4 regions of the Hymenobacter lutimineralis genome follow, and region 2 is predicted to be linked to each of the others. Evidence: riboswitches for the same ligand, from Rfam matches in the RefSeq annotation. Region 2 holds a riboswitch; each other region holds the start of a gene.
What was found. A riboswitch is a leader RNA that binds a small molecule or an ion and turns the genes downstream of it on or off. The one in region 2 is predicted to bind S-adenosylmethionine.
Positions count from the first base shown of each region.

Region 1 (7,623 bases), on a different contig from region 2:
GCCGTTGATGATGCCTTCCACTGCTTCCAGCAAGTCGGTATCGTAGTACTCCTCTAGGTTGCGAATAACGGGCAGGGAGGCGCAGGCGGCGGCTTCGTAGAGCAGGGGGGTGTTGGTTTCGCGCTGCAGCTCAATGAGCTCCTGCAGGTGCTCGGCCAGCATTTTCTTGTTGGCCGTCACCACGGCTTTGCCCCGGCGCAGGGCCCCGGTCACAATGCGGTAGGCCTCATCGGCGTCGTCAATCAGCTCCACAATGACGTTGAGCGTGGGGTCGTCCAAGACTTCGTCGCGGTCAAAGGTGAACAGCTCGGCGGGCAGGTTTCGGGCTTTGGTGCGGTCCTTCACCCCAATGCGGCCGATGCGGGCCCGCAAACCGGGGGTGCGTTCCAGTACCGTGTGCAAGCCCTGGCCTACCACCCCAAAACCAAACAGCCCAATGCGGATGTCGTTACGATTCATAATGCTTGTGCAAATGCAAAAAAGGCGTCATTCTGCTGTTGACCGTCAGGCTGAGCGCAGCCGAGGCATGACGGTCAATAATTTCTGTACTCTTACGCCAGCTGGGCTTCGGCTTCGCGCACGGCCTCCTTCAGGGTTTCCTTGGCTTCGCTCAGGCGGTCCAGGGCCTGGGCCAGGTCGGCAATGAGGTCTTCAGCATCCTCCAAACCCACGCTCAGGCGAATCAGGCTGTCGGCGACGCCGGCGGCGCGGCGTTGGGCCACGGGCGTGGACTTATGCGTCATGGTAGCTGGGTGGCAAAGCAGGCTCTTGGCACCGCCAAGGCTTTCGGCCAGGTGGAAGTACTTGGTGCCCGTTACCACCTGGGTGGCGGCTTCCTGGGTGTCGTCTTCGAGTACGAGGGCAATGATGCCGCCGAAACCGCCGGGCTGCTGCTTTTTGGCTACCGCGTGGTTAGGGTGCTCTTCAAGGCCAGGGTAGTATACGGCCCGCACTTCGGGGCGCGTCTGCAGGAACTGGGCCACTTTCAGGGCCGTGCTACAGTGACGCTCAATGCGCAGGGGCAGGGTTTCCAGCCCCCGAATCACGAGGAAGGAATCGAACGGCCCCAGGATACCGCCCGAAGCGTTTTGGATGAATTTCAACTGCAGGCCGATTTCCTCGGTGGCCGCTACCACGGCGCCGGCAATGAGGTCAGAGTGGCCGCCCAGGTACTTGGTGGCGCTGTGGACCACGATATCAGCTCCCAGCTTGATGGGCTGCTGCAGCACGGGCGAGGCGAAGGTGTTATCCACGCACAGCCAGGCGCCGTGGGCGTGGGCAATGTCGGCAATAGCGGCAATGTCCGATACTTTCAGGGTAGGGTTGGAGGGCGACTCCAGCCACACCAGCTTGGTTTTGTCGGTGAGGGCGGCAGCTACCTGCGCCGGGTCGGTGGTGTCGCAGTACACAATGTCGATGCCGAAGCGGCGGTACACGTGCTCGAACAGGCGGAAGGCCCCACCGTACAGGTCGTCGATGGCCACGATCTGGTCGCCGGCCGAGAGCAGCTTCACCACCGCATCAATGGCCGCTAGGCCCGAGGCGAAGGCGTAGCCGGAGTGGCCATACTCAAGGGTGGCTAGGATATTTTCGAGGGCGCGGCGCGTGGGGTTGCCGGTGCGGGCGTAGTCGTAGCCCTTGTTTACCCCAGGGGCCTCCTGCACGAAGGTCGAGGTCTGATAAATCGGCACGGAGATGGCGCCGGTGAGCTCATCAACGGGAATGGACTGGAGGAGGCGAGTGGCAGATTGCATGGGGTTGGCCGTTTTGTGGTTAGACGAAAACGCACCTTGTTGCCCAGACACTTATGCAAGATTTCTTACCGAAAGAGCATAAAAAAAGCCCTCCCGACAAGTCAGAAGAGCAAGACCGCTGCAGACGGTAGGCATCTTTTAACTTATCTTCTTCCGCGCCGACCGAAGCCGACTCAGAACAGGATTTAGCACCTGGTATTTCTACTGGTTGCTAAGGCATCACAGGGCCTGTCCCTCCGCCTTTCTTGATAAGTGCTCCGTGGCATGGAGCGCAGGGCAAATGTACAACCGGATTTTTTTCGCGCAAATTTTTTTGAAAATTTTTGAAGAGGGCAGAAAAATAGCCTGCCCGGCCAAACGCAGCCAGCGCAAACCCCGACCTTTGCCCGCATGCACACCCTGGAGCAACTGCGCCGCGGCGACCTGGCCGGCACTACCCGCCTCGATCTGGCAGAAGGCCTCACGGAGTTCCCGCGCGAAATCCTTGACCTGGCCGACTCGCTGGAAATCCTCAACCTTTCCGGCAACGCCATCTGCAGCCTGCCCCCCGACCTGGGCCGCCTGCGCAAGCTGCGCATCCTTTTCTGCTCCGATAACCAGTTTACTGAGGTGCCCGAGGTGCTGGGGCAATGCCCGGAATTGGAAATGGTGGGCTTCAAGGCTAACCAGATCCGGACGCTGCCCGCCGCCGCGCTGCCGCCCAAGCTGCGCTGGCTGATTCTGACTGACAACCAACTCACGGCGCTACCGCCCGAAATTGGCCGGTGCGGGCAGCTGCAAAAGCTCATGCTCGCCGGTAACCACCTCACCGCGCTGCCACCCGAAATGGCGGCCTGCACGGCCCTGGAGCTGCTGCGCATTTCGGCCAACCGCCTAGCGGAGCTGCCAGCCTGGCTGCTCACCCTGCCCCGCCTGAGCTGGTTGGCCTACGCGGGTAACCCGCTTAGTGAACAAGCCGAAGCCACGGCGCTGGCGCAGCAGCCTATTCCGAAAATCCGTTGGGAAGAAATGGCGGTGCAACAGCAGTTGGGCGAGGGCGCGTCTGGGGTGATTTACCGGGCGGAGTGGCAGAAGCCTACGGACCGTAAGGCGGTAGCCGTAAAACTGTTCAAGGGCGCCGTAACCAGTGACGGATTGCCGCACAGCGAAATGGTGGCTTGCATCAGCGCCGGCACGCACGCGGGGTTGATACCCGTGCTGGGGCAGGTAGCTGGCCAACCGCAGCAGGCCGAGGGCCTGGTATTGGAGCTGATAGCGCCCGAATTTTCCATTCTGGCCGGGCCGCCCAGCTTTACGACCTGCACCCGTGACGTATACCCAGCCTCCGCTGCCTGGAGCCTGGAAACGGCAGTGCGGATAGGGGAGCGGGTAGCGGAGGCGGCAGCCCAGCTCCATGCCCGCGGTATCCTGCATGGTGACCTGTACGCCCACAATATCCTGACGACGACTGCGGGTGAAGCCTTGCTGACGGACTTTGGGGCGGCCAGTTTTACCAGGGGCCAGGACGCTGCGCAGGCCGAAGCCCTACAGCAACTGGAGGTGCGGGCCTTTGGCTGCCTGTTGGAGGAACTGCTGACGCATTGCCCGGCGAGCCAGAAAGATGAACGCCTAACGACCCTATGGGCGCTGCAGCAGCAATGTGCCCGGCCTGTAGTAGCCGAGCGGCCGTCTTTTGCGGAAATAGCCCGGCTGCTGCAGAAGATATAAAGCCGTCTTAGGCCTGCCTGAGGAGCCAGGAATAGCCGGAAGCAACGTCGTCAAACAAGACGACCATGGGCTGGGTCACGAACAGCATGGCGGTTTCCATGGACTTGCGCGCCGGCCAGTGCGGAGGGCAAATCCAGGCAACAAACCGGATGCCCTTTTCCGCCAGGGTCGTGTAGTAGTGCCCGCCTACCCAGCGGGCGCCCTTTTCCCACTCGCTGGTTACCTGGCTGTTGTCGTTGAGCATCTTGTAGCAGGAGCAGCTTTGCAGGTAGTGCAGCACCAGCTCGCCCCCTTTTTTAGCCGATACGGCGTCGTGCTGGCCTTTCCACTCCACGTACAGCCATTGGTTTTCCTCATCGAAAGCAATGGACAACGACGGCGTATCGTAGAAGGTGCGCATTGGACAAGGAGCGGGGCGGCTGTACGGAGGAGCTTGGCTGGCTAGGAAGATACGGGTTGCGACGGGTATTTGCGCTATATAGGGCGCCTCTATTCTACGTTGCTGGCTAACCACCGGGTAGAAACGTTTTCCGCCTGCTTTTACGTAACTCCCGGCTGGATAGCTACTCTCTTTGTCTTCAGGCTCTCTAATTTCTGCATGACCATGAAAATGCCCGGAATGAACCGCGCCCCGCGCCCTGATTTTGATGACCGCTACACGAAGTGGGGCTGGTACGTTATGGCATTGATTGCCGTGGCCTGGCTGCTGTATGGCTTGTTTTTCAAGTAATTATACGAACCCCTGGTTAAGCGAAAGGCAGCATCAGTGGGGCCTGGACGCTGGCAGTGGTGTATAGTGTAGCGTAGGGAAAACCAGCCACAATCGGTTTACTGCCGTATTTTGGCCCATGACGCCTTCCTCTGCTTCTTCTAACCTTGATGGCTTTGTGCGCGTGCGCGGGGCCCGGGAACACAACCTCAAAAACGTAGACGTAGACATTCCCCGCGACGCCTTGGTCGTGTTTACCGGCGTGTCAGGCTCGGGCAAATCCTCCCTGGCGTTTGGTACGCTCTACGCCGAAGCCCAGCGCCGCTACCTGGAGTCGGTGTCGCCGTACGCGCGGCGGCTGTTTCACCAGATGGCCGTGCCCGAGGTGGATAGCATTGACGGGCTGCCCCCGGCCGTAGCCCTGCAGCAGCAGCGCGGTACACCCACTACCCGCTCCTCGGTAGGCTCGGTTACAACCTTGTCCAACTTGCTGCGCATGCTCTATTCCCGGGCCGGCGACTACCCCGTGGGCCAAAGCATCGTGTACGCCGAGGGATTTTCGCCCAACACGCCTGAGGGGGCCTGCCCGCAGTGCCACGGCCTGGGCCGCATCTACGAAGTGACGGAGCAAACCATGGTGCCCGACCCCACGCTCACTATCCGGGAGCGGGCCATTGCGGCCTGGCCCCAGGCCTGGGGCGGGCAAAACCAGCGCGACATCCTCGTCACGCTGGGCTACGATGTGGACACGCCCTGGAAAGACCTGCCCCAGAAAGACCGGGACTGGATTCTGTTCACTGAGGAGCAGCCCGTGGTGCCCGTATACCCTGGCTATTCGCCCGAGGAAACGCAGCGGGCCCTTAAGCGCCGGGAGCCGCCAAACTACATGGGCACCTTCACGGGCGTGAAGCGCCACGTGCTGCACACCTTCGCCACTACGCAAAGCCCGCTGATGAAAAAGCGGGCCCTGCAGTACATGCTTAGCACCGAGTGCCCCACCTGCCAGGGCAAGCGCCTGCGCCCCGAGTCGTTGGCTGTGAAGTTTGCCGGCCTCGACATTGCCGACATGGCCCGCCTGCCGCTCAAGCGGGTAGCTGCGCTACTTAAGCCCTACGCCGATGGTACCGCCGCGGGGCGCAAAAAGCACGACGCGGCTCACCCCGAGCAAATCATCGTAGCTCAGCGCATAGCCGAAGATTTGTGCGCCCGCCTGTCGGTGTTACTGGATCTGGGTCTGGGCTACCTGGCTTTGGAGCGCAGCACGCCTACATTGTCGCCGGGCGAGTTGCAACGCCTGCGCCTGGCTACCCAGCTGTATTCCAACTTGTTTGGGGTGGTCTATGTGCTCGATGAGCCCTCGGCGGGCCTGCACCCCTCCGACACGGAAGCCCTGCTCAGCGCACTGCATACCCTGAAAAAAGCCGGCAACTCCCTGTTTGTGGTGGAGCACAACCTGGACGTAGTGCGCCAGGCCGACTGGCTCGTGGACGTGGGCCCGGCCGCCGGGGAGCAGGGGGGCGAAGTGCTCTACAGCGGCATTCCGGCCGGGCTGGCCCAGGTGGAGCCCTCCCAAACGCGGCGCTATTTATTTAGTGAAGCCCAGGCGGAGCGCCGCGCCCCGCGCACCCCGAGCGGCTGGCTCAAGCTGCAGGGCATCACGCGCAACAATCTGGATAACCTCAGCGTGGAGTTTCCCTTGGGCGTGTTTACCACTGTCACGGGCGTGTCGGGTTCGGGCAAGTCGAGCCTGGTAAGCCAGGTGCTGGTAGAACTGGTAGCGGAAAGCCTGGGCCAAACGGTGGAGGCGGAGGAAGAAGAAACCGACCCACTGGAGCAAGCCGCGCCGGTGCAAACCGGCGGCCGGATTGTGGCCGGGATGGAGCACATCAAGCGCCTCGTGCGCGTGGATCAGAAGCCTATTGGTCGCACGCCCCGCTCCAACATGGCCACGTACACCGGGCTGTTTGACCACGTGCGCAAGCTGTTCGCGGCCACGCCCGCGGCCAAAAAGCGCCGCTACGATGCCGGCCGGTTTTCCTTTAACGTGGCCAAAGGCCGCTGCGAAAATTGCCAGGGCGAAGGGTTTGTAATGGTCGAGCTGCTGTTTTTGCCCAGTGTATACGCCCCCTGCCCGGTCTGCCACGGAGCCCGCTACAACGCCAAAACCCTGGAAATTACCTACCGCGACAAGAACATTGCCGAGGTGCTGGGTTTGACCGTGGACGACGCCTGGGCCTTTTTTGCTGATGAGCCTGCCGTGCATCGGGCCCTCACGGTGCTGCGCGAGGTGGGCCTGGGGTATCTGCGCCTGGGCCAGCCCGCTACCGAGCTCAGCGGGGGCGAAGCCCAGCGCATCAAGCTGGCTACGGAGCTGCAGCGGGCCCAGCGCGGCAACTCCCTCTACATCCTGGATGAGCCTACCACCGGCCTGCACCCTTCGGACGTAGAAAAGCTCCTCACCCAGCTCGATGGCCTGGTAGAAGCGGGTAACACTGTCATTGTGGTGGAGCACGATATGCGCGTCGTGGCCGGCTCCGATTGGGTACTGGACATTGGACCCGGTGCCGGCGAGGAAGGGGGACAAGTGGTGGCTGCCGGAACCCCCGCCGCGGTTGCCAAAGTCAAAGAAAGCCGCACCGCTCCCTACTTGCAACGCTTTCTGCGGCAGTAATTCTAACAGAGGCAAGAGCCCCCAGTGTGCACAGCGGTGCGAGGTGTCGCGCACTCACGCGCCTTTGCTGATCTACGGCACCGCCAACCAATTGGTAGAGCTCAGCAGCAGTAGCGTAGATGTTTTAGCGCTTCTGGGCAACAAGCTTTACCAGGCGCCGCGTTTCCCTGGTGAAGTCAGCAGGACCGACGGGCTCTTCGTAGCGCACAATGCGGAAGCCATTCGCCGCGTACTGCTGGGGAAGGTAATTAGTGTCAAAGCCTATTTGCTTGGTTGGCGAAGTATTCCAGGCCGCATTTACCTCGGCATGGAAGTTTTCGAACACGAGCAAGCCCCCCGGTTTTAGCGCTGCGTGCACTTCCGCTACGTGGGCTTCGTCGTCGGCGTAGCAGAGCACCACCAGGTCCCAGGCATTCGTACCCCAGTCGAAGGCGGCCAGCTCCTGGGCATGGGTACGCAGCAAAACGCCCAACTCCCGGGCCCGCTGCTGGGCATACAGCAAGGCTTGGTCGGCGAAGTCTACGCCCGTCACCTGCCAGCCTTGCTGGGCCAGGTACAGAGCGTTGCGGCCTTCGCCCATGTTCACATCCAGCGCCTGGCCGGGTGTGAGTCCCGCTATTGTTTCGGTTAATAAGGCATTGGGCTGGGCATTGAAGCGCGTACGCCGCCAGGCTTCATCTACCAGGAAGTGGTTCCAGCGGCCCCGCTCATACTCGCGCAGCTGGGCCGGCGTGGCATTCGTGGGGGGAGGCAGGTTGCTGAAGTGGGCGGGAGAAGAACCG
Region 1 covers NZ_VTHL01000001.1:298,340-305,962, forward strand. Annotated here, with positions in the region: gene FY528_RS01175 (homoserine dehydrogenase) at 1-459, opposite strand, end outside; gene FY528_RS01180 (trans-sulfuration enzyme family protein) at 552-1,754, opposite strand; SAM riboswitch class I at 1,895-2,009, opposite strand; gene FY528_RS01185 (leucine-rich repeat-containing protein kinase family protein) at 2,145-3,461, shown strand; gene FY528_RS01190 (hypothetical protein) at 3,469-3,861, opposite strand; gene FY528_RS21465 (hypothetical protein) at 4,066-4,191, shown strand; gene uvrA (excinuclease ABC subunit UvrA) at 4,310-6,841, shown strand; gene FY528_RS01200 (class I SAM-dependent methyltransferase) at 6,966-7,623, opposite strand, start outside.
Region 1: another riboswitch for S-adenosylmethionine. It lies ahead of FY528_RS01180 (trans-sulfuration enzyme family protein); the one in region 2 lies ahead of FY528_RS08710 (phosphoadenylyl-sulfate reductase).

Region 2 (7,623 bases):
GCTGAGGGGAATGGCCGTGGCCGTGGGAAGCTGGAAGTGGTCGGTGAGGGCGGCGTAATCGGCCGCAATCTGGTCGAAAACGGTTTCATCGAAGTTCACCAAATCCATCTTGTTCACGGCCAGCACGAAGTGGCGGATGCCCAGCAGGGCAGCAATGAGGGTATGGCGGCGCGTCTGCTCAATCACGCCCTGGCGCGCATCTACCAGCACAATGGCCAGGTCGGCGTTGGAGGCGCCGGTCACCATGTTGCGGGTGTACTGCACGTGGCCGGGGGCATCCGTGATGATGAACTTGCGGCGGGGCGTGGTAAAATATTTATAGGCTACATCAATGGTGATGCCCTGTTCCCGCTCGGCGCGCAGGCCGTCGGTGAGCAAAGCCAGGTCCACCACGCCGCCCGAGGCCTGGCGCTTTTCCAGGGCCGCCAGCACATCCAGCGACACGGATTCGGAATCGTAGAGCAGGCGCCCAATCAGGGTGCTTTTGCCGTCGTCTACGCTGCCGCAAGTAATAAATCGGAGAAGGTCCAAAGTCGTTAGATCTTAGAAGTTAGAGCTTAGAACTGAGAAGAGGGAGACGGAACTATCTATGTTCTACGCTCTAACTTCTCACCTCTATTAATCAGAAATACCCGTTGCGCTTGCGGTCTTCCATGCCGGCTTCGGAGATATTGTCGTCGAGGCGGGTAGCGCCCCGTTCGCTTACCTTGGCCAGGAGCAGGTCCTGGATGATGTCTTCCACCGTGGCCGCGTCGCTTTCCACGGCGGCCGTGCAGGTGGAGTCGCCCACCGTGCGGAAGCGCACCTGCCGGGTGACAATCTCATCGTCTTTTTCCAGGCGAATGTGCTCGGTAAGTCCTAGCAGCTGGCCCGAGGGCAGCACCACGCAGGTGCGCTCGTGGCCGAAGTAGATGTCGGGCAAGGCAATGTTTTCGCGCTGGATGTAGCGCCACACGTCCAGCTCTGTCCAGTTGGAAATCGGGAACACGCGCACATTTTCCCCCTTCTGAATGCGGCCGTTGTAGATGTTCCACAGCTCGGGGCGCTGGCGCTTGGGGTCCCACTGGCCAAACTCGTCGCGCACCGAGAAGATGCGTTCCTTGGCGCGGGCCTTTTCCTCGTCGCGGCGGGCTCCCCCAATGCAGGCATCAAACTCAAACTCCTCGATGGTTTCCAGCAGGGTGTAGGTTTGCAAGGGGTTGCGGCTGGGGTACTTGCCCACCGGCTCGCGCAGGCGCTGGCGCCGGATGGTGTCTTCCACGCTGCGCACAATCAGCTTCTCGCCCAGCTGCTCGGCCAGGGCGTCGCGGTAGGCCAGTACCTCGGGAAAGTTGTGGCCGGTGTCCACGTGCACCAAAGGAAACGGAAAGCGGCCCGGGCGGAACGCCTTCTCGGCCAGGCGCGTGAGCACAATGGAGTCTTTGCCACCCGAGAACAGCAGGGCGGGCCGCTCAAACTGGCCGGCTACTTCCCGCAGGATGTGGATGGCTTCGGCTTCCAGCCGGTCGAGGTAATCGAAGGAAGGGGTACTCATACGAAACGGGTATTGCTTGTTACTTAGTGGGTGGGCACCGGCTCTACCACCGGGTCGGGGCCGTTGTGCACGGCGGTGGCGTGCAGGCCGCACTCCTTGGCCGAAAGGTCTTCCCACCACCAGCGGCCGGCACGGAAGTCCTCGCCCGGTTTGATGGCGCGGGTGCAGGGCGCGCACCCGATGCTCACGAAGCCTTGTTTGTGGAGCGTGTTCACCGGGATGCCGTGCTCCTGGGTGAAGGCCACGGCCTCGTCCCAGGTCCAGTCGAAGAGCGGGTGTACTTTAATCAGGTTATGCGCTGCATCCCACTCCACGGGCTCCATGGTTTGGCGGTTCTGGGACTGCTCGGCCCGGATGCCCGTTACCCAGGCGTGCTGTCCGGCCAGCGCCCGGTTCAGGGGCTCCACTTTGCGGATGTAGCAGCACTCCTTGCGGTTTTCCACGCTTTCGTAGAAGGAATTAGGGCCTTTCTCCAGGAGCAGGGTCTGCACGCTGTCCTGACGCGGGGCAAACACTTCAATCGGCTTCTGGTACCGGAGTAGGGTCTTGTTCCACGTCGCGTAGGTTTCCTGGAAGTTGCGGCCAGTATCGAGGGTGAACACCCGGATGGGCAAGTCAAACTCAAAAATCAAGTGGGTGATAATCTGGTCTTCCAAGCCAAACGAGGTAGAGAAAACCGCCGAAGTAAGGTGCAGGGAAGCTACCAGGCGTAACCGCTCCAGGGCAGTTGCTTGCGTGAGCTGAAGGCGTAGGTCGTCCAGCTGCGGAACGGCCAACGCGGCTGAGGCTGCGGGCATACGAACAGGAAGTGGGGAGAAGAACCCGCCGTAAGAGGGCAGGGGTTCGGCCAGATGGAGCCCCGAAGTAGAGGCCAGCTTGCAGCAAAGGCAGCTGGGCAAGTACGGCAGGGCGTGAATGGGCGTGGGCAGGGATAGGAGCTGCCACGCATGGCAGCTCCTTACAAGGCTGAGCTTAGCCTAGGCGCCGGGAAAGGGAGGGGTGTGAACTAGCAACAACACGCCATGCCCATCATAGCACAACACCCATGCTGTACAGCAATGGAGGTGGCGGAGGCAGTGGCGAGGTTGGACAAGTAGTTCACGGCTTGTTGTTTTTATATGTTCAGGACTTGGCACCGTTTCGGATGGTCCGCTGGTTGCCGGCGTTTCCTAGAGCCTGTCTCTCCACGCCTCTGTATAAAAACAATCCTTTGGGGGGTAAAGAATTGGTAAGACAAATGTACGAGCCGAAATTTTATAGTTCCAAATTTTCTTTTCTCGCGAGCCGCTGCCTACCAGGGAAGGGAGCCGCTGATTTATCGGAAATATCTAACTCAGGGGGCTCTAATCGACTACTTAGGAAATAGTGTTTTTCAATCTGGCTGCCAGCTGGGTAGTGTGGTAAGAATACAATTTCTACGACTGCTGCTTTGCTTGGGGCCAGCCAATAGATAGGGCCCATCTACCATCCTAAAAAAACTTTATTGACTGGTTATGCCATTTCACCCTAATGATTTCCAATGAGCGTCATCAACTAGCTTGGGCTTCCCGAAGTTCAGCGGAGAGGCCCTTGACTGCGGGCCTGCACTAACCGGCGAGAGTGCAATCAGGCTGGCGGGTTTTGGCGGCGAAATTTTTGCAGCAGCGCCGTGGCTTCCGGGGCTGATTTGGTGAGCAATATCAGCGCGGCGTACACTATTGTCAGTACTGTAGAGCGCAAGAGCATGGTGGCCAGCGCCGAATTGAAAGCCGGCATTAGCCAAGCCGCGCCGCCGGCAACGGCCGCGCTGAGCAAAATCAGCGGTATACGGACCGTGAAGGGCTGCATGCGGTAGCTGTGCCATACAAACCAGGTGCGTGCCAGGTTGATGCTGACAATAGCCAGCAGAAACGCCACGGCCGCGCCCGTGAGCCCCAGGCGCGGAATCAGCACCGCATTCAGCCCAACGGTAACCAGGGCCAAGGACACGTTGAAGAGCAGGTCGTAGCGGTAGCGCGGGGACGTGACGAGGATGAGCCCGTTGAGCCCCGTGATGCCATCAAAGAGGCGGGCGGCCAGCAGCACCAGCACGGCCGTGGTGCCGGCCTGCAGGGCCGGGTTGTTCATCAGGCCGTAAATGAAATCCAGGTTCAGGCCGATGCCCAGGGCCAGGTAGCAGCCCAGCACGGCGTTCAGGCGGGTAGTGTCGCGGTAGAAGGCAGCCATGCGCGGCAGGGCATTTTCCTTCCAGTAGTCGGCCAGCAGCGGAAAGGCAATTTTGTTGAGCGAGCGGGCCGGCAGCGTGAGGGCCGTGCTGATGAAAAAGGCAATGCTGTACACACCCGCCGCCGCCAGGTTCAGCTGGGAACTCACCATCAGCGTGTCAATATTCATGATGATGGTGCCCGAGATATTAGCCAGCAGCGCAAACGCCCCGAAGCTCAGAATACCCCTTATCGGTTGCACCCGCAGAGCCGCCGTGGTTGGCCGCACGTGCAGCTCACCGATGTACGCCAGATAAACCGTGAGTAGCAGCGCAATGCCGCTCATAGTGCCGATGTACGCCAGCACGTAGCCGTGAAATGACAAGTAGCCCAGCCCGTAGAGTACTGCCGCGCCGGCCTGTAGCACCCGCAGCAGGATTTCCTGCACAAACGACGAAAACGCCGTGTGGTACAACCCTTTCAGGTAGGCATCCTGCAGGGAATAGAGCATCACAAACAGCGCCAGCCCCGCGGCCCAGCCATAGTAAGAACTAATAAGGGCGCGGTCCTGGGCGTGCTCGTAGAAGCCCAGTACCAGCGGCTTTCCGCTCAGGTAGAGCAGCGTGACCAAGCCAAACCCCAGCAACGGAATACCCAGCAGCAAGGGCAAGAAGCCTTGGTGCCCGGCCTCCCGATTGCGGAAATACGGGAAAAACCGGATGCCCACGCTGGCAAAGCCCAGGGCGGAGAGCTGGGCGTAAATGGTGGCAATAGACAGCAAGGTGCTCGTGAGGCCCAACTGGTTGGCGGCCAGAAAGCGCGGCACGATGAAGGCCGTGTTGAGAAAACCCAGCGCCAGCCCGAGGTAGGAAATAATGGTATTGCGCAGCCCCTGCCGCTGAACGATGCCCAAAAGTGAATGAGTGAATGAGTGAATAAGTGAATAAGTAAGGAGCCATTCGATGTATGGGTCCTGTCACATCCACTCACAAATATCCCGGCCGTTGACAAAGGACGCGTTGCGGCTGCGAAGGTACTTCATGAGGGCGTGGAACTCGCGGGGGCCGTTGTGGTGGTTGACCGGGTCGAAGTTCTCGTTGTGCCAAAGTACCGTGCACACGCCCCCGAACCGCACTATTTCCGTCAGCATGGGCAGCAGGGCCGGCAGCACTTCCGCTGGTTTCAGCTGCAGGTAGCGCGGGTGGTAGAGTGTGGCGTCCATCACGTTCAGCGGAATTTCCAGGAAGTCACAGGCAGCGCCGGTCTGAAAGTTGAACGGGTAGAATGGCTGGCAAAAGGAATTCCGAAAGCCAAAATGCTCGGCAAACCCCAAGGTGGAGTCATAGGAAAACCCCGCCTGCTGCACCAGCTGCGGGGTGGAGCGCGGTTCCCAGCACAGGTAATGAAACCGCAAGCCCAGAGGCGGCACCGTAGCTTTGCCTACCGCGGCGGCCTCGGTTTGTAGCTGGCTCAGGTTGCGAGCAGTGCCGATGCTGGCGTGCACCGCCGCCTCGGCACCGGCTGCCTGCAGCGCAGGCCACTGGGCCTGGATAGTAGTCAGCTGATAATCTGCATTGGGAGTGCCGTTAGCGGCTTTTTCATTTTCAGGCAGAATGAAAAAAGTGCTTTTAGCTCCGTAGCCTGCCACGGTTTGCTGCACCTCCGCCAGATTATCCCAGGTGTCTTTCTCCTTAAAGTGCCGCCAGAACTGCCGGCCAAAGCTGAGTAGCCGCCCCTGGCGCAGGGCTGCTTTGGCCGGAGCCTTCCAGGCACTGTGCAGGCTGTCGATGTCGTGGGTGATGAAGGCGGCCCATTGGGCATTGCCAGCCCAGCAGCGCGGGTGCAGTAGCTGGCCGGTCACGTGCTCTATGGCCTTTCTGAGCACGTCGAAATAGTAGTTGACGACGGGCACGGCTACAAAGCCATAGCGCTGCTGCACGCTGGCCATGTATGGAAACCGCCCGTGCTGATCACGCTCCGCGGAGAAATACTCCTGCCAGCCGCTGAGCAGATAGAAAGCCGCCGAAATGAGGTCGGCCCGAACGAGGACCTTTTGTTCCGGCAGCAGTTCCAGTAGCGGACCTTCCGACGTGAAGAAGAACGGTATCCGCTGACCGAGCCACTCGTGCCAGGTGGGCTCGGGTGGAAAAGGCGCTACGTCATCGAAAAAGCCTTGGGCATGATCCTCTATCTGCAGTTGCTTGCCCATTTGCCCTTCCACGGAAGTGCGCAAGGCTTCGGGGCCTGGGTAGCACTGCCAGAAGTGCTGTAGCACGTACCGCGTTTGGCTGGCACGCGAAACACCGGAAGCCGCCGCTTCCGGAATGGCACGGCCGTACAGGGTGTCGATTTCCATGCGCCGAAAATACGGGAATACAGCGCCTTACCGCACCACTTCCAGCCAGCCTTTGTAGGTGCTCCGCGTATCGGCCCGCTGCAGCACAAAGTAGTAAGCTCCCGCGGCGGCCGTAGCGCCCCAGTCATTGGCATACCGGCTGGTGGTATACACCTGCTTGCCCCAACGGTTGAAGACCGTTAAAGACCAGGTACCAGTAGCCGTGGCCAGCAGCTGGAAGGTGTCGTTTTTACGGTCGCCGTTGGGCGTGATGATGTTGGGTACACACAGCTCAAGCTGGATAGACCGGGAGGCCGTTTGGGTACCACAAGCATTGCTGACCTGCACCGAGTAGGTGCCCGGCTGCCGCACCGTGAGGGTGCGGCCCGCAGTACCATCGTTCCAGCGGTAGGTCAGAAATTCGCCCTGCGGTGCCCGGAGCGTAATGGCTTCTCCCTCGCAGGCGGTTGTGTCGGCCCCGAGGCTGAAGTTGGGAATAGCTGCCGCCGCCCGAACCGTTACGCGCTTGCTGATGGAGCAACCCGATGGATAGGTAGCCGTGACGGTGTACGTGCCAGTGGCTGCAAGGGAAACATTGGCGGTGGCGGTGCCATTGCTCCAACGGTAGGAGGTAGCACCCTGCCCAACGGCCTGAAGGGCTCGGCCGCGCCCGGGCATAGTAGCGAGTCGCCGGTAATCGTGAGCGTGGGTTGGAACAGCATGACGGTGTGCTCATCCGTGACCGTGCACCCGCCCGGGTAAGTAGCCGAGACGGAGTACGTGCCGGGTTTGGTTACCGAAATAGCGGCCGTGGTGGCCCCGGTATTCCATTTGTAAACAACGCCCTTGCCCTCCGTCGCCTGGAGCTGTACCGAGCCGCCCGCACAAATCTGGGTAGCTCCGGCAATAGCCACGGCTGGCTGAATAACCGTGCGCTTCGCCGTCAGGGTACAGCCATTGGGGTAGGTGACGGTGAGGGTATACGTACCGGCTTGCGCTGGACTGATGCTGGCCGTGGTGGCCCCGGTGCTCCAGCGGTAAGTAGCTCCTGCCACGGTTAGCGTTGGGGTGAGAGAAAGCGCCCTGCCAGCGCATAACACCGTATCCGCCGACAGCGTGAGCTTGGGCTGAACTACGGTGCGGCGCGCCTCTACCTGGCAGCCATTCGGATACGTGGCTACCAGGGTGTACGTGCCAGGCTGAGCTACGATGAGGGCTTCGGTGGTGGCCCCGGTATTCCAGCGCACTCCCGTAGCCCCCGCCGTAATAGACTGAACGCGGAGCTGCAACGTGCCATTGGGGCACAGGAGCGTATCAGCACTTAGCTTCAAGGCGGGTTGTACCACCGTGTGCTGGCTGGTGACGGTACAGCCGCTGGGGAACTGAGTGGTGACGCGGTAGGTGCCCGGCTTGGTTACCTGAATGGCCGCCGTAGTGGCGCCGGTGCTCCACTGGAAGGTAGCACCCGTAGCTGGAGTAGCCGTGGCCTGTAGGGTAGTAGTGCTGTTGGCGCACAACAGGGTTGCCCCCGTAACGCGTACCGTCGGCGCGCTGAGGGTAGTAGATGAGGT
Region 2 covers NZ_VTHL01000007.1:99,991-107,613, forward strand. Annotated here, with positions in the region: gene FY528_RS08700 (sulfate adenylyltransferase subunit 1) at 1-531, opposite strand, end outside; gene cysD (sulfate adenylyltransferase subunit CysD) at 623-1,534, opposite strand; gene FY528_RS08710 (phosphoadenylyl-sulfate reductase) at 1,558-2,331, opposite strand; SAM riboswitch class I at 2,646-2,737, opposite strand; gene FY528_RS08715 (lipopolysaccharide biosynthesis protein) at 3,140-4,630, opposite strand; gene FY528_RS08720 (DUF7033 domain-containing protein) at 4,694-6,073, opposite strand; gene FY528_RS21550 (T9SS type B sorting domain-containing protein) at 6,101-6,730, opposite strand.

Region 3 (7,623 bases), on a different contig from region 2:
ATTAGCTCTCAGCTGCTGGCTGTTAGCTATTTGCAAGGATAAGTGGGCAATAATTGGAGGAAAGCCAACAGCCAGTAGCTACAAGCCAACAGCTACCGAAGCGGGGTCGTAGTTCAGGTTGGGCATCAGCCAGCGCTCTAGCTCCGGCAGCGGCATGTGTTTGCGCTGGGCTATGTCCTCTACCTGGTCCTTGCCGATGCGGCCGAGGCCAAAATAGCGCGAGTCGGGGTGGGCATAGTAGAGGCCACTCACTGAGGAGGCCGGGTACATAGCCAGATTCTCGGTGAGGCGGATGCCCGTCTGGTTTTCGGCGTCGAGCAGGTTGAAGAGCGTGATTTTCTCGGTGTGGTCGGGGCAGCCGGGGTAGCCGGGCGCGGGCCGCACGCCGCGGTACTTCTCCTGAATCAGGTCTTCGTTGGAGAGGTTTTCGGCCGGGTCGTAGCCCCAGAACTCTTCCCGCACGCGCTGGTGCAGGCGCTCAGCAAAGGCTTCGGCCAGGCGGTCGGCCAGGGCCTTCATCAGGATGCTGGAGTAGTCGTCGTGTTCGGCCTCGAACCGCTCCAGGTGCTTCTCAATGCCGATACCAGCCGTGACGGCAAAGCCGCCAATATAGTCCTGGCGGCCGGTTTCGAGCGGGGCCACAAAGTCGGAGAAGGCGAGGTTGGGTACCCCGGCCGCCTTTTCGCTTTGCTGGCGCAGGGTGAAAAACTCCGTGGCTACTTCCTGGCGGGTGTCATCCGTGAATACCTGCACCGTGTCGTAGCCCACTGTGTTGGCGGGCCAGAAGCCCACCACGGCGCGGGCCGTGAGCAGCTTCTCATCGATGATCTGGCGCAGCATTTTCTGGGCGTCGTTGAAAAGCTGGGTGGCGGCCTCGCCCACATTCGGGTCTTCCAGAATGCGCGGGTAACGGCCTTTCAACTCCCAGGTCTGGAAGAAGGGCGTCCAGTCGATATACTCCGCTAGCTCCGCCAAATCATAATCCTCCAGCGCCTTGGTGCCCAGGAAGGTCGGCTTCACGATGGGCGTGGTTTCCCAGTTGGCCTTGAAACCGTTTTCGCGGGCCGCTTCGATGGTGAGGTAGTTTTTTTCGCGCTGGCGGCCGGCGTAGTCCTCGCGGAGCTGGCGGTATTCCTCGCGCACGGTGCGGGCATACTCGGCATCAGCTGTGCCGAGTAGTGCCGCCGCAACACCTACCGAGCGGGAAGCATCGTTGACGTGCACGATAGGGCCGCTGTAGTTGGGCGCAATCTTCACGGCGGCGTGCAGGCGGGAGGTAGTAGCGCCCCCAATAAGCAGCGGGGTTTTGAGGCCGCGCTTTTCCATTTCCTGGGCCACGTACACCATCTCGTCCAGGCTCGGTGTAATCAGGCCGCTTAGGCCAATGACGTCTACCTGCTGCTTCTGGGCTTCATCCAGAATCCGCTCCAGCGGCACCATCACGCCCAGATCCACAATGTCGAAGTTGTTGCAGGCCAGCACCACGCCCACGATGTTCTTGCCGATGTCGTGCACGTCGCCTTTCACGGTAGCCAGCAGGATCTTACCGGCCGTTTGCCGGTCGCCGCTTTGCTTGTCGGCCAGTAGGTAGGGCTCCAAGTAAGCCACGGCTTTCTTCATCACCCGCGCCGACTTCACTACCTGGGGCAGGAACATTTTGCCGGCCCCGAACAGGTCGCCGACTACGTTCATGCCGGCCATCAGCGGGCCTTCAATTACTTCCAGCGGGCGGCCTACCTGCTGGCGCACTTCCTCGGTGTCCTGGTCGATAAACTCGGTAATGCCTTTGACCAATGCGTGCTGCAGCCGCTCCTTCACTGGCAGGCTGCGCCAGGCGTCGGCCACCACTTCTACCTTGTCTTTCTGCTTTACCGTGTCGGCAAAGTCCACGAGGCGCTCCGTGGCATCGGGGCGGCGGTTGAGCAGCACGTCTTCCACCAGCTCCAGCAAGTCTTTGGGCACTTCGTCGTACACGGCCAGCTGGCTGGGGTTCACGATGCCCATGTCGAGGCCGGCCCGGATAGCGTGGTAGAGGAAGGCCGAGTGCATGGCCTCGCGCACCACGTCGTTACCGCGAAACGAGAAGCTGATGTTGCTCACGCCCCCGCTGGTGAGGGCCCCGGGCAGGTTCTGCTTGATCCAGCGGACGGCCTCGATGAAGTCCAGCGCGTAGTTGCGGTGTTCCTCCATGCCGGTGCCTACCGTCAGAATGTTGGGGTCGAAGATGATGTCCTCGGCCGGGAAACCGACTTCGTTTACCAGAATGTCGTAGCTGCGCTGGCAGATTTCGATACGCTTCTCGTAGTTGTCGGCCTGGCCGTTCTCGTCGAAGGCCATGACCACTACGGCCGCCCCATACTGACGCACCGTGCGGGCCCGCTGCCGGAATACGTCCTCGCCTTCTTTCAGAGAAATGGAGTTGACGATGCTCTTGCCCTGCACGCACTTGAGGCCGGCTTCCAGCACGCTCCACTTCGAGGAGTCAATCATGACGGGTACCCGCGAAATGTCGGGCTCCGAGGCAATCAAATTCAGGAACGTGGTCATGGCCTGCTCCGAGTCGAGCATGCCTTCGTCCATGTTCACATCAATCACCTGGGCGCCGCCTTCCACCTGGTCGCGGGCTACCTGCAGGGCTGCCTCGTAGTTGCCGGTGCGGATAAGGCGGGCGAAGGCGCGGGAGCCAGTTACGTTGCACCGCTCGCCCACGTTCACAAATAAACTGTCGGGGTACACACCAAACGGCTCCAGCCCGCTCAGGCGAGTGGCTTTGGGCAGCTCGGGCAGCTGGCGCGGCTCGTATTTTTCGGCCAGCCGGGCCAGCTCGGCAATGTGCTGGGGCGTAGTGCCGCAACAGCCCCCTACCACTGTCACCAGCCCGTCGGAAAGGTAGCCTTCCACCACGCCCGCAAATTCCTGGGCCGACTCATCGTAGCCACCGAAAGCATTGGGCAGACCAGCGTTGGGGTAGGCCGAAATGTGTACGTCGGCAATGCGGCTCAGCTCCTTGATATACACCTTGAGCTGGTCGGCGCCGAGGGCACAGTTCAGCCCCACGCTCAGCAGGGGCAGGTGGCGGATGGAGTTCCAGAAGGCTTCTACAGTCTGCCCACTCAGGGTGCGGCCCGAGGCGTCGGTAATGGTACCCGAAATCATGACGGGCACCACTTTGCCGCCTTCGTCGAAGAACTTCTGCACCGCGTACAGGGCAGCTTTGGCATTCAGCGTGTCGAAGATGGTTTCGATGAGTAAGGCATCGGAGCCGCCGTCTACGAGGCCGCGCACTTGCTCCAGGTAGGCGGTGGCCAATTCGTCGAAGGTTACCGCTCGAAAGCCGGGGCGGTTCACGTCGGGGGAGAGGGAGGCCGTACGGTTGGTGGGCCCAATAGCGCCGGCCACGAAGCGCGGCTTTTCTGGCGTCAGGGCCGTAAACGCATCGGCCAATTCCCGCGCCAGCCGCGCCGACTCGTAGTTCAGCTCATATACAATGTGCTCCAGGCCGTAGTCGGCCTGGGCAATGGTGGTGCCGGAGAAGGTGTTGGTTTCCACCATGTCGGCCCCGGCAGCGAAGTACTCGTCGTGAATGCCGCGGATAATATCGGGGCGGGTAAGGCTGAGCAGGTCGTTGTTGCCGCGTAGCGGATGCGGATGGTCAGCAAAGCGCGTACCCCGGAAGTCTTCCTCCGTGAGCGTGTGGCGCTGAATCATGGTGCCCATGGCCCCGTCCAGAATCAGCACGCGCTGGCGCAGGATATCGTGGAGGGGAGACGTAGTGGCGGGGGAAGGGAGAACGGTCGGCATATCGGCTCTTCAAGAAAATCAGCAGCAAAAAAGTGCCTATCCAGAAAGAGCCGGGCGCGGATGCCGGTTCTGTACTTATCTTCTTCCAGCCCGCAGCGCGGCCTGAAACGGGAGTTAGCACCTTGTGTGAAGTCAGGTTGCTAAGACGTCGTCGGGCCCAGTCCCTCGGTCTTTCTGGATAAGTAACAGAGGCGAAGATACGGCGGAACCCGCTAAAAACAACAACCCCGGCTTTTCGATTGGGCCGGGGTTGGTGCTGCTAGTAAAAGGTTTGCGGGAGTCTTACGTTTTCTTGATGCAGTTCGGGACGGTTTTTCCATCCTTCTGCTTGGTGCCGGCTTGCTCGTAGCCTTTCCAGCACGGATCTTCTTTTTTGGCCGTAGCAGCGGAGGTTTTCTTCGTGGGCATAATAGCAGGGCGCGTGGCTATAGGATTCGCACGCACAATTTTCGTTTACGACCAGGCAACGGAGTAGGTTTATATTCCGGTCTATACGGCCCGAGGCCGTTGAGACGTTAACGAATGGCTGGGCTGGCCAACCACCAGTAATGCCTGATTCAGCTTATCTTTTATTCCCCTGCTTTTAGATGAAATACACCTTTACCTGGCTGATTGTACTGTTGAGCGCGGTCCACACGCTGGCGCAAACATCGGCTCTGCCCGTGGGTGACGGCCTCAAGGGGGCTTACTACAACGGGATGAATTTTGAGGAGCTGGTATTTACCCGTATCGATAAGCGTATCGACTTCAGCTGGGAAAAGCGCCCCCCGGGTCCGGACATGCCCAGCGACGAGTTTTCGGTGCGCTGGACAGGCTGGCTGCTAGTGCCGGAAACGGCGGAATATGAGTTTTCGACAGTGATGGACGACGGTTTCCGGTTCTGGCTGGGCGGCAAGCGGCTGGTAAATGCCTGGCGCGACCAAGACCACCTTACTCGCACCGTGCGCATCAAGCTCAAGGCCGGTCAATACTATCCTATCCGCATCGAGTATTTCCAAAACCACTTGGATACCCGGGCGCTGCTGGATTGGCGGCGCGTAGATTCCCCGGACGGATTTGAGCCGGTAAGCAGTGAAGTACTGTTCACGAGTCTGCCCCGCACGGCCCGCCCCATTCCCGTAGCCAAGCCCAAGCCTGCTCCGCCGGCTGTGGCCGCTCCCACCCCAAAGCCCACCCTCAAGCCGGTAGTAACCGCAGCACCCGTCCCGAAGGCGCAGACTGCCGTACGGGTGGAGCGGCGCCCCCGCCCTACGGCCCCCGCCCAGGCTACGGCCACCATAGCCGTGCCAGCCCGACCTGCTTCCGTGGCTACGCCTCCGGCCGCAACTCCCGACTCACTGCCCAACCTGGCTAATCTGGTGAAAGGCGAAGTGGTGGAATTGAAAAATCTGTACTTCGAGCAGGGGAAAGCCCGGCTTCTGCCCACCTCTCAGCCCGAGCTGAACCGCTTGGTGCGGGTACTTCGGGCCGAGGCCGCCGCCCGATTTGAAATTGCCGGTCACACCGACAACGTAGGGGATGCCCGGCTTAATCAGCAGCTTTCCGAGCAGCGCGCCCAGGTGGTGCGCCGCTACCTCGTGCAGCACGGCGTAGACTCCCTGCGGCTGACGGCCGTGGGCTACGGGGGGGCAAAACCCGTGGCCGACAACCGCGACCCGCGCCTGCGCCCCCGCAACCGCCGCGTAGAGCTGATTGCCCGCTAGGGCGTAACGAGGCCGCCGGCAAAAACCTGAGAAAGACGGGCGGGTTAAAGAAAAAATAAAGCGAAGAACGGGAGGTGGTGAAACATTCATGTAGCTACATGGGTTAAGGATGCTAGGTTTCACCAGCGAAGCAGCGCGGCTGTTTTCGCACACCTTTCTTCTCATGACTCAGACAACCAAAATCTTCTCCTCTTTTCAGCTAGGTGCCACTCAATTGCCCAACCGCATGGTGATGGCCCCCATGACGCGCAGCCGGGCGACCAATGCCGCTAACGTGCCAACTAATTCGGTAGTAACGTACTATGAGCAGCGGGCTTCGGCCGGCCTCATCATCACGGAAGGCTCCCAGGTTTCGGCCCAGGGCGTGGGCTACATCAACACGCCCGGCATCTATACCGAAGAGCAGGTAGCCGGCTGGAAGCGCGTGACGGATGCCGTGCACGCCGCCGGGGGCCGCATCTTCGTTCAGCTCTGGCACGTGGGCCGCGTTTCGCACCCAGCTTTCCACGGCGGCGAGCTGCCCGTGGCGCCTTCCGCCATTAAGCCCGAAGGCGTGAAAGCCTTTACCGGGCAGGGCTTCGAAGAAATTCCTACGCCCCGGGCTTTGGAGCTAAACGAAATTGCCGGCGTGGTTGACCAGTTCCGCCAGGCTGCCCGCAACGCCAAGCGCGCCGGGTTTGATGGGGCCGAAATTCACGGCGCCAACGGCTACCTGCTCGACCAGTTCCTGCAGGACGGCTCCAACCAGCGCACCGACGAATACGGTGGCAGCGTGGAAAACCGCGCCCGTTTCGTGCTCGAAGTAGTGCAGGCTGTGGTGGATGAGTTGGGCGCCGACCGGGTTGGTATCCGTTTTTCACCCCAGGGAAGCAGCAGCATCCAGGATAGTGACCCCGTGGCTACGTTCAGCTACGTAACCGAGCAGCTCAACCGCTTCGGGCTGGCTTATGTGCACGTTATCGAGGCGCTGCCAGGGCACCCTATGGCTACGCCGGGCGCACCCGCCGTGGCCGCGCACTTGCGTAAAATCTTCAACGGGGCCTTTATTCTGAACGGGGGCTACACCCAGCAGACGGCGGAAGAAGCCCTGGCTAACAACGAAGCCGACCTCATTGCCTTCGGTGTGCCCTTCATTGCCAACCCCGACCTGGTAGAGCGTTTCCAGCAAGGCGCCGCCCTGAATGCGCCCGATTTCAGTACTTTCTACGTACCCGGCGACAAAGGCTACATCGACTACCCCTCGTTAGAGGAAGCCGTAGCCGAGCCCGCCAACGACGTGTACCACGACTAGGCACCTGGCAACCTACGTAAGCAAAAGCCCTTTTCTGCCTGGCAGGAAAGGGCTTTTCTGTTCGTGTTTCTGCTGTTGAGCGGCTTCCCCGCAGAAATCTGCGTATGGAGGAGCTCTACCATCTTTCTGCGTATGTATGGCTGCCAAAAAAACCACTACTAAAACGCCGGCCGCTGCCGCCCCAGTTAAAACGGCCGCTACACCCGCCGCCAAAAAAGCCGCGCAGGCTGCGGCCGAAGCACCCAAGCCCGTAAAGCGCCCCACCGCCAAGGACATGAAGCAGCACGCCCAAAAGCTGCCTTACCCGGCCAAGCAAGCCGATATGAAGCTGCAACCGGGCATGAACTTCAGCACCTACCGGGCGGCCGGCAAGCTCCAGGATAAAATTGCCCTAATCACCGGGGCTGACTCCGGAATTGGGCGGGCCGTGGCCGTGGCCTTTGCCATGGAAGGAGCTCATGTAGCCGTACTCTTCAACGAAAACCAAGTGGACGCCGAAGAAACCAAGCGCCTGGTAGAAGCCCAGCAGCGCCGCTGCCTGCTGCTGCAGCTGGATGTGCGAGACCCGGAGCAGTGCCGACAGGCCGTGCGCCGCACTCGCGCCGAACTGGGCGGGTTGAACATCCTCGTCAACAACGCCGCGTTTCAGATGGCGCAGGAGAAGTTTGAAGACATTCCCGAGGAGCAGATCCGTCGCACCTTCGACACCAACATCCTGGGCTACATCTGGATGGCGCAGGCCGCCGTCCCGCACTTCACCAAAGACGACTGCATCATCAACACCGGCAGCATTGTGGGCCTCACCGGCAACCCGCTGCTCATTGATTA
Region 3 covers NZ_VTHL01000002.1:341,394-349,016, reverse strand. Annotated here, with positions in the region: gene metH (methionine synthase) at 79-3,801, opposite strand; SAM riboswitch class I at 3,874-3,986, opposite strand; gene FY528_RS21480 (hypothetical protein) at 4,084-4,209, opposite strand; gene FY528_RS03745 (PA14 domain-containing protein) at 4,389-5,504, shown strand; gene FY528_RS03740 (alkene reductase) at 5,668-6,795, shown strand; gene FY528_RS03735 (SDR family oxidoreductase) at 6,932-7,623, shown strand, end outside.
Region 3: another riboswitch for S-adenosylmethionine. It lies ahead of metH (methionine synthase); the one in region 2 lies ahead of FY528_RS08710 (phosphoadenylyl-sulfate reductase).

Region 4 (7,623 bases), on a different contig from region 2:
GAGGTAGTAATATCGGTGAGGTACTCCTTGAGCGCGCCCACGTTGGGGTCGATGCTCATGCAGTTGTCGTTGAGGATAACGAGCAGGTTGGACTTTTCTACCCCCGCATGGTTGAGGGCCTCGAAGGCCATACCCGCCGTCATGGCGCCGTCGCCGATGACGGCAATGTGCTGGCGGTCGAATTCCTTTTTATAGTCGGAAGCCACGGCCATGCCCAGCGCAGCGCCAATGCTGGTGCTGCTGTGGCCCACGCCAAAGGCGTCATAAGGACTTTCACTGCGCTTCGGGAAACCCGACATGCCGTGGTAGCGGCGGTTGGTGGGGAACTGGTCGCGGCGGCCAGTCAGGATTTTGTGGCCGTAGGCCTGGTGGCCCACATCCCAGACCAGCTGGTCGTAGGGCGTGTTGAACACGTAGTGCAGCGCGACAGTCAGCTCCACCACGCCCAGGGAAGCCCCAAAGTGGCCTCCGTAGATGGATACCGAATCGATGATAAATTGCCGCAGCTCCTGGCTTACCTGCACCAACTGGTCGGGGCTCAGCTTTTTAAGGTCGTCGGGCGAGTTTATAGCGGCCAACAAGGCACCAGGTTCAACAATCATCTTCGGAAATAAAGTAGGGACGAAACTGACGAGACAACAGGGAGTTAAGCCGAAAGGTTGGCCGCTTCTTTTACCGCGGTGCCACGTAGTGGCCAAAGGTACGAGTTTTCCCTACTACCGGTTGAGCCGGAACGACATTCCTGCCCGCACGTACGCCTCCTTACCGGGGCCGATTAATGGCTACCTTTGTGCATACTTTTCGCTTCGCTTATGCCCGTAACGCAGCCCACCCAGGAACAGCAACTGCTCGACAAGCTCCGGCCTTCGCGCATTGTGCTGCCCGTGCTGCTGGGCCTGAGCGTGGTGGGCTTTATGTTCTGGCGCAGCTACAAGCCCGGCGACCTGGCCCCGCTGGCCAACGCCAGTCCGCTGTGGCTGTTGGTAACCCTGCTGGTGTTGGTGGCCCGCGACGCCGGCTATGTGTACCGCATCCGCCACATTTCGGAGCGGGTGCTCAGTTGGCGCGCTTCGCTGGACGTGATTATGATCTGGGAGTTTTCCTCGTGCATTCTGCCCTCGGCGGTGGGCGGCACGTCCGTGGCGCCGTTCCTGCTCAACAAAGAAGGCATCACGCTGGGCAAGTCGTTGGCCTACGTGATGGTAACGGCCCTGCTCGACAACCTCTACTACGTGGTGATGGTGCCGCTGGTCGTGTGGCTGGCGCACGAGGGCCTGTACCCCGATGAGAACCTGAACAGCGGCTTTATGACCACGCTGAAGGTGGCCTTTGGGCTCAGCTACGTGATGGTAACGGCTTACTCCGCGCTCATGCTGTACGCGCTGTTCATCAACCCTTTGTCGGTGAAGCGGGTACTGGTGCGACTGTTTTCCTTGCGCATCCTCCGCCGCTGGCGCCCCAAGGCCTACCAGCACGCCAACGAGATGGTGTGGGCCTCTACCCAGATCCGGGGAAATGGGGCGGGCTACTGGCTGCGGGCCGTGCTCAGCACCGTGTTCGTGTGGACGGCGCGCTACCTGGTTATTGGCTGCCTGATTGCGGCTTTCGTGCCCACCACGCCCAGTGAATTCACTATGATGTTTGCCCGCAACATCACGTACAAAGTTATCCTGCTAGTGGCCATTACGCCGGGCGGGGCGGGCATTGCGGAAGGCGCATTCCCCACGTTCTTCGGCAAGTTCATCGGCACACCTACCATGACCAACTTTATCGTGCTGCTTTACCGCATCGTCACGTACTACTTGTATTTGGTATTTGGAGCCGTGTTTCTACCCCGCTGGATTACGCGCGTATTCGGGCGGCGGCCCGAGCCCGGCAGCCTGGGCCTGTAGCTTTAGTTTCTTACTCCTTTACTTCTTGGTGGCTTCCAGCTCCGGGGCCAGTTCGGCGGGTAAGGGACGCTGATAAGTTCGCCAAAACTCGGGGCGGTACGGGGTATGCTGCAACTGCACGTGTACCATCTCGGCAGCTCGGGGGGCAAGCTTCGGGTTCAGGGGCAAGACTGCGGTACCCGCGGGTAGGCTAGTAAAGTACTCCTCCCCGCTGCCTTGGTAGTAGAAAGGCCTCCCTCCCAGCCGGCGGCCGATGGCCAAACTCTGAGACACGCTGACGGCAGTGTGGTAGCGGCCGTTGCTTCCCTTTTCATAGAGCACAATATTGGCCGACCGGTTCTCGGAGAAGACTTCGGTATAGAGCCGGGAAATCTGATTGTTGCGGCCGTAGTATTTGCGGGAAACAGAGTTATAACGGACGGTATCAAACTGCCACAAGGCCTCGTAGCGTACCACGGCATAATCATCCTGGCGTACATAGACCTTGCCCGAGTAGCTTTTTTCCAGGTAGGTACCCGTGCTGCGGTGGGTAGCGCGCTTCACGGCAAAATTGATAACGTACACCGTAGCTCCGGCATATTGCTGGATGGTATCCAGGCGCAACACGTACTTGCCTAGCGTAGCCGACTTGAACAGCGGGGACGTCCGGACGGGGTCAGTTGTTTCGGCCCCACTCCCGATGGGTAACCCTACGGGCCTGGTAGAGTCAGCTGGCTGAATGACCAGGTGCTTTTCCTGAACCCGGCGCTTAGTGAAGGGCCCGGCCATCAGAAAGCCGCCATCCCGATGACGGTACCCGGCCGGCTCGAACAACTGGCTTGTATACTCCAGCTCGGTCTGCACCGTGTCGAAGTTGCTGATGCGGCGGTGCGTGTACACCTGCGCCAGGTAATCCTGCTGCTCGTAGTTGGTTTCGGCCGCCTGAATCACCTTTTTCATGATGCGCTTTGGATCCTGGGACTGGGCACTTACCCGCACATTGGCCAGGGCAAAAGCGGCCGGCACCAGGTGGAGCGTGAGCTTACCCGCAGGTTGCGCCGCCAGGATGAGTGCCTCGTACCCAATGCTGCTTACCTGCACCAGCTCACCCCGCCGCACTTCCAGCCGGAAGCTCCCCTGCGCATTAGCCGTTACTCCTGCACTCCGGGCGGGCACGGCTACCGTTGCAAACGGCACCGGCCGGCCCGTTTTGCGGTCGAGCACCGTACCATTAAGCGTCAGGGCAGCCCCCGTTTTCCCAATAGGCCGAGCCGCCGGGTTCAGGCGGCCAGGAGCAACTGGAACTTCGCTGGGTTTTGCCGGGGTTTCGGCTGGCTCCGCCGCTACGGCCGGCGCGGCCCCGTGCGGCGGGTTCACCGACTTCAGGAACAGGAACCCATCCACTACTTCACTCCACGGGCCGGTTTGGGGCTTGTATTCGAAGGCATAGGTGGTCAGCACTTTGCCGGGCGCATCGTGCTTCAGGCTCACGAAAGCGTATTCCTGGCCCGTGGCCAGCAGCTCGGCTTCCAGAGTGCCCGCGGCCGGCACTGGTACGGTTTGGTAGCCGCCCATGCCCAAAAAGCCATGGGTGCCGCCACCGGCCAGCGTGCCCAGCACATACACAGCATCTTCACCCAGAGCAGCTTTCACGGCCCGGCCCATGGGCTTATAGGTTTTGATTTCCGCATCGTCGAGCTTTTCCACCTTGTTCGACAGATGCGGCAGGGCACCCCAGCAGACTACTTTTTCCTGCGGATGCTGGCGCAGATACCACAGCAGGTTGGCGGCCATCTGCGCATCACGGGGGTTGCTGTCGGCAGCTTTAAACTCGGTGGAGTCCTTCACGCCGGGGTCGTTAGCGGCGTAGTCGTGGGCGGCGGCTTGCAGGCTACGTAGGTTCTGAAGCCAGAAGGTTGCCCGTTCGCGGCGTTTAGCATCAGAACCAGCCGCCACTTTTTCCAACAAACGGCGGGCTTTGCCCAGCTGCAGATCGAAGAGTTGAATCTGGTGAGAAGGCGGAAACAGGAAATGCTCCCCCATCATGCTCAGGCACTCGTCGAGGTAGTCGTAGGCAATGCCGTCGGCTCCTTTTTCGGGTTTGAGCAACATTTCCAGCTCTTCCAGCAGTTCCTCCTGGTAAGCTCCGCTCAGCTGGTAGTCGAACCCGGCTACTTTTAGTTTACCGGGCCCTAGCAGCGGTAGCACCTCCCGAAATTCGCGGGTGCTGGTCCACACGCCAAACACGCTGTTGTCGATGGCTTCAGCGGCCGAAGTACCGGCCTCCATAGCCCGCTGAGCTCTATCAAGCTCATAAAAGCCACTTTCAAAAGCCACCGTGGTGAAGCCCAAGCGCGCCTGCAGAAACTGTAGCAGCCGGACTTTGGCCTCAAACACGTTGCCTTCGCCGTGGGTGGGCTCCCCCAGCATAACTCCCCGGGCGCCGCCTATTTCCTGGCGCAAAAATTCTAGGTCACCGAAGTCGGTATCTGTAGGACTAATGCTGCGAATGGGGTGCGCAGCCATTGCCGAGCTGGCGGGAACAGTTTGCGCTCCGCAAATCGTGGCAATGGTACTACACAGCAAGGTTAGCAGCCAGCGGTAGAGGTAATGATTGGGCGTAGAAGGCCAGGGAATAAAAGCTAATGCGCCGTAAGCTACCAAGTGGTGCCGAGTTGGCTTGCTTAGGTGAGCCATCCGACGGGGTAAAAGCTGCATGGCGCACGGCCATATATCAAAAAAGCCCTTCCGCACGAGGCAGAAGGGCTTTTTCGAGTTTTTCAGACTGCTTTTTTAAACCTGGCAGCAAAGGTTATTCTTTTTCGAGGCGCAGCTCGGCCCCCGCGGGGCTCTTCAGCGTAAGCTTGTCGTCGGTCAAGGTTACTACGTCAAAGGTGTTGCTTTGGGCACCGCCATCGGGCGTCATCGTGATTTTATTGGTTCCCTGGTCGAAAGTGTATTTGCCGGCCGTGCTGCCCGCGGGCGAGGCCATGTTGTACTGACCGTTGGCGTAGAACGTAATTCGTTCGTCTTCCTGGGCATCCGTCTGGGCTACTTTGTCGCCAGTGGCGCTCAGCTCCTTGTCGGTTTTCCAGACTTTGCTGTCGGTGCCGTAGAGCATGTTTACGCCCTCAACTTTGCCTTCTTTGCTACCACAGGACGAGGCAAACAAGGCGACCAGCACCAGCAAAGCGGCCAGGTAGCGGAATGGGTTGGTTTGATTTTTCATCGGAAAGAATAGGGAGTTGGTGAACGGAGAGAGTTCAGGGTAAGCAGCTAACTGGCACTATATAGCCAACCAGCCACTTGTGCCCCTCTTACGGCGCAGGTGCAGAAGATGTTTGCGCCCACTCGGTACAAAAACTAATTGCCCCGATCGGCGTATGAAAGCGCAACCCTGCAGGCATCTCCCTGATAGCCGGTTACTTCTCCCTACACCTTTAAACTTTCGCACCACCATGGGACTATTTGATTTCCTTTCCGACAAAGGCGAAAAAAAGCCAGTTACTCCCGTAACGAACCCCGCTCCCGCTGGCAATACTGATTTCTTCGGCAACGCCAACCAAACTACCGCAGCTACCGGTGACACCTACACCGTAGTTAGCGGCGACTCGCTCTCGAAAATTGCCAAGCACCACTACGGTGACGCTGCCAAATGGCACCAGATCTACGATGCCAACAAAGCCACTATTGGCGCCAACCCCGACCACATTGAAGTAGGCCAAGTGCTGACGCTGCCTAAGCTGTAAGCCAGAAGGCTTCCTGTTAATATCCAAAAAAGCCACGCCCCAAAGCGTGGCTTTTTTGCTGGCTTTTCGTGCTAAACCAGCAGCTGTCTTTATCCCCCAACCACTGTAGAGGCTACAGTAACCTTATTGTATCAGCCATATAATTTGCAAGCCTTGCTATCTTCAAAAAGGCACTATTTCAACAGTATTTACTGAATATCAATTTTTTATCTGTCAATACTTCAGCTACCCACGGTCTTTTCGTTTTTGAAGAAAAAATTCAAGGGCTATTGCATATGTCAAATTCATGGCTATACCTTTGCAATACCAACCCGGTACTCCCTCGCTCGCGGCGGGGTAGTTTTCATAGGATTTATACAGAAGCGGCGAGAGAACAGGCTCCGTGACCCGCTGGCAACCTTCGACCGCGCGAAAGGTGCCAATTCCTGCCCGACCAGCCTTACGGCGGCGGGGCATATAACCTTCGAGTACCATGGAAAACTCCTTCGCTTTCGCCTCTACCTTCCCCACCGCTCCGGCTGCTGCCTTACTTGCCGCTCAGCCCTGGGGTTTCCGCGTGGCGCCCTTTGGCCCAACTACCGAGCGAATGCGAATGCGCCCCTGTTGCGGCGCGTGTTGTTGCTGTTGCTAGCCTCCCGGCCTCAGCTTTCCCCCTGCCCTGCACAGCCCAGTGTTGCCGCTTTTCAACGCACTGTGGCAGTATCGCCTAACCTGACCCGCTGTTAATCAGCCGCTTTTCAGATTCGATACGGGTTCGGCTACGTGTCTTCGTAGCCCGTTTTTTCCCTGCTTTCTCTCCCGGTTTCTTTTCCCTCCGCCTTCAAATCAGCCACAACTATGTCCACGCAAAGCCTCCAGTTCGAAACGCTCCAACTCCACGCCGGCCAGCAGCCCGACCCCACCACCGGTGCCCGCGCCGTGCCGCTGTACCAGACCACCAGCTACGTATTCAAAAATGCCGAACACGGTGCCAATCTGTTTGCCCTGAAGGAGTTCGGCAACATCTACACCCGGTTGATGAACCCTACCACCGACGTGTTTGAGCAGCGCGTTGCGGCGCTGGAGGGCGGAGTAGCGGCGCTGGCCGTTTCCTCGGGGCAGGCGGCCCAGTTTATTGCGCTTAATAACATTCTGCAGGCCGGCGACAACTTCGTCTCTACCTCCTTCCTGTACGGCGGCACCTATAACCAGTTTAAAGTAGCCTTCAAGCGTCTGGGCATTGAAGTGCGCTTTGCCGATGGCGACAAAGCCGAAAGCTTCGAGGCGCTGATTGACGAGAATACCAAGGCCCTGTACTTGGAAACCATCGGCAACCCCAGCTTTAACGTGCCGGACTTTGAAGCCATTGCCGCCATTGCGCAGAAGCACGACCTGCCACTCATCGTGGACAATACCTTTGGGGCGGGCGGCTACCTGTTCCGGCCCCTGGAGCACGGCGCCCACATTGTGGTAGAATCGGCCACGAAATGGATTGGCGGCCACGGCACCTCCATTGGCGGGGTGATTGTGGATGGCGGCAAGTACGACTTCGGCAACGGCAAGTACCCCCAGTTTACGGAGCCCTCGGAGGGCTACCACGGCCTGGTGTTCAATGACGTATTCGGCAAGAACGGCCCCTTTGGCAACATTGCCTTCATCATCCGGGCCCGGGTAGAAGGCCTGCGCGACTTTGGTCCCTCGCAAAGCCCTTTCAATGCCTGGCAGCTACTCATTGGCCTCGAAACCCTGAGCCTGCGCGTAGAGCGTACCGTAGAAAATGCGCTGAAGATTGCCGAGTGGCTGGAGCAGCACCCGCAGGTAGAAGCCGTGAACTACCCTGGTCTGAAAAGCAGCCCTTACCATGGCCTGGCCCAGAAATATCTGAAGCGCGGCTACGGCGGGGTGCTCACCTTTGCCATCAAAGGCTCCAAGGAAACGGCTACGCAGTTTATCGACAGCCTGAAACTCATTAGCCACCTGGCCAACGTAGGTGACGCCAAAACGCTGATCATCCAGCCCTCGGC
Region 4 covers NZ_VTHL01000002.1:172,759-180,381, forward strand. Annotated here, with positions in the region: gene dxs (1-deoxy-D-xylulose-5-phosphate synthase) at 1-602, opposite strand, end outside; gene FY528_RS03040 (lysylphosphatidylglycerol synthase transmembrane domain-containing protein) at 813-1,892, shown strand; gene FY528_RS03045 (erythromycin esterase family protein) at 1,911-4,397, opposite strand; gene FY528_RS03050 (lipocalin family protein) at 4,684-5,100, opposite strand; gene FY528_RS03055 (LysM peptidoglycan-binding domain-containing protein) at 5,330-5,620, shown strand; SAM riboswitch class I at 5,970-6,083, shown strand; gene FY528_RS03060 (O-acetylhomoserine aminocarboxypropyltransferase/cysteine synthase family protein) at 6,458-7,623, shown strand, end outside.
Region 4: another riboswitch for S-adenosylmethionine. It lies ahead of FY528_RS03060 (O-acetylhomoserine aminocarboxypropyltransferase/cysteine synthase family protein); the one in region 2 lies ahead of FY528_RS08710 (phosphoadenylyl-sulfate reductase).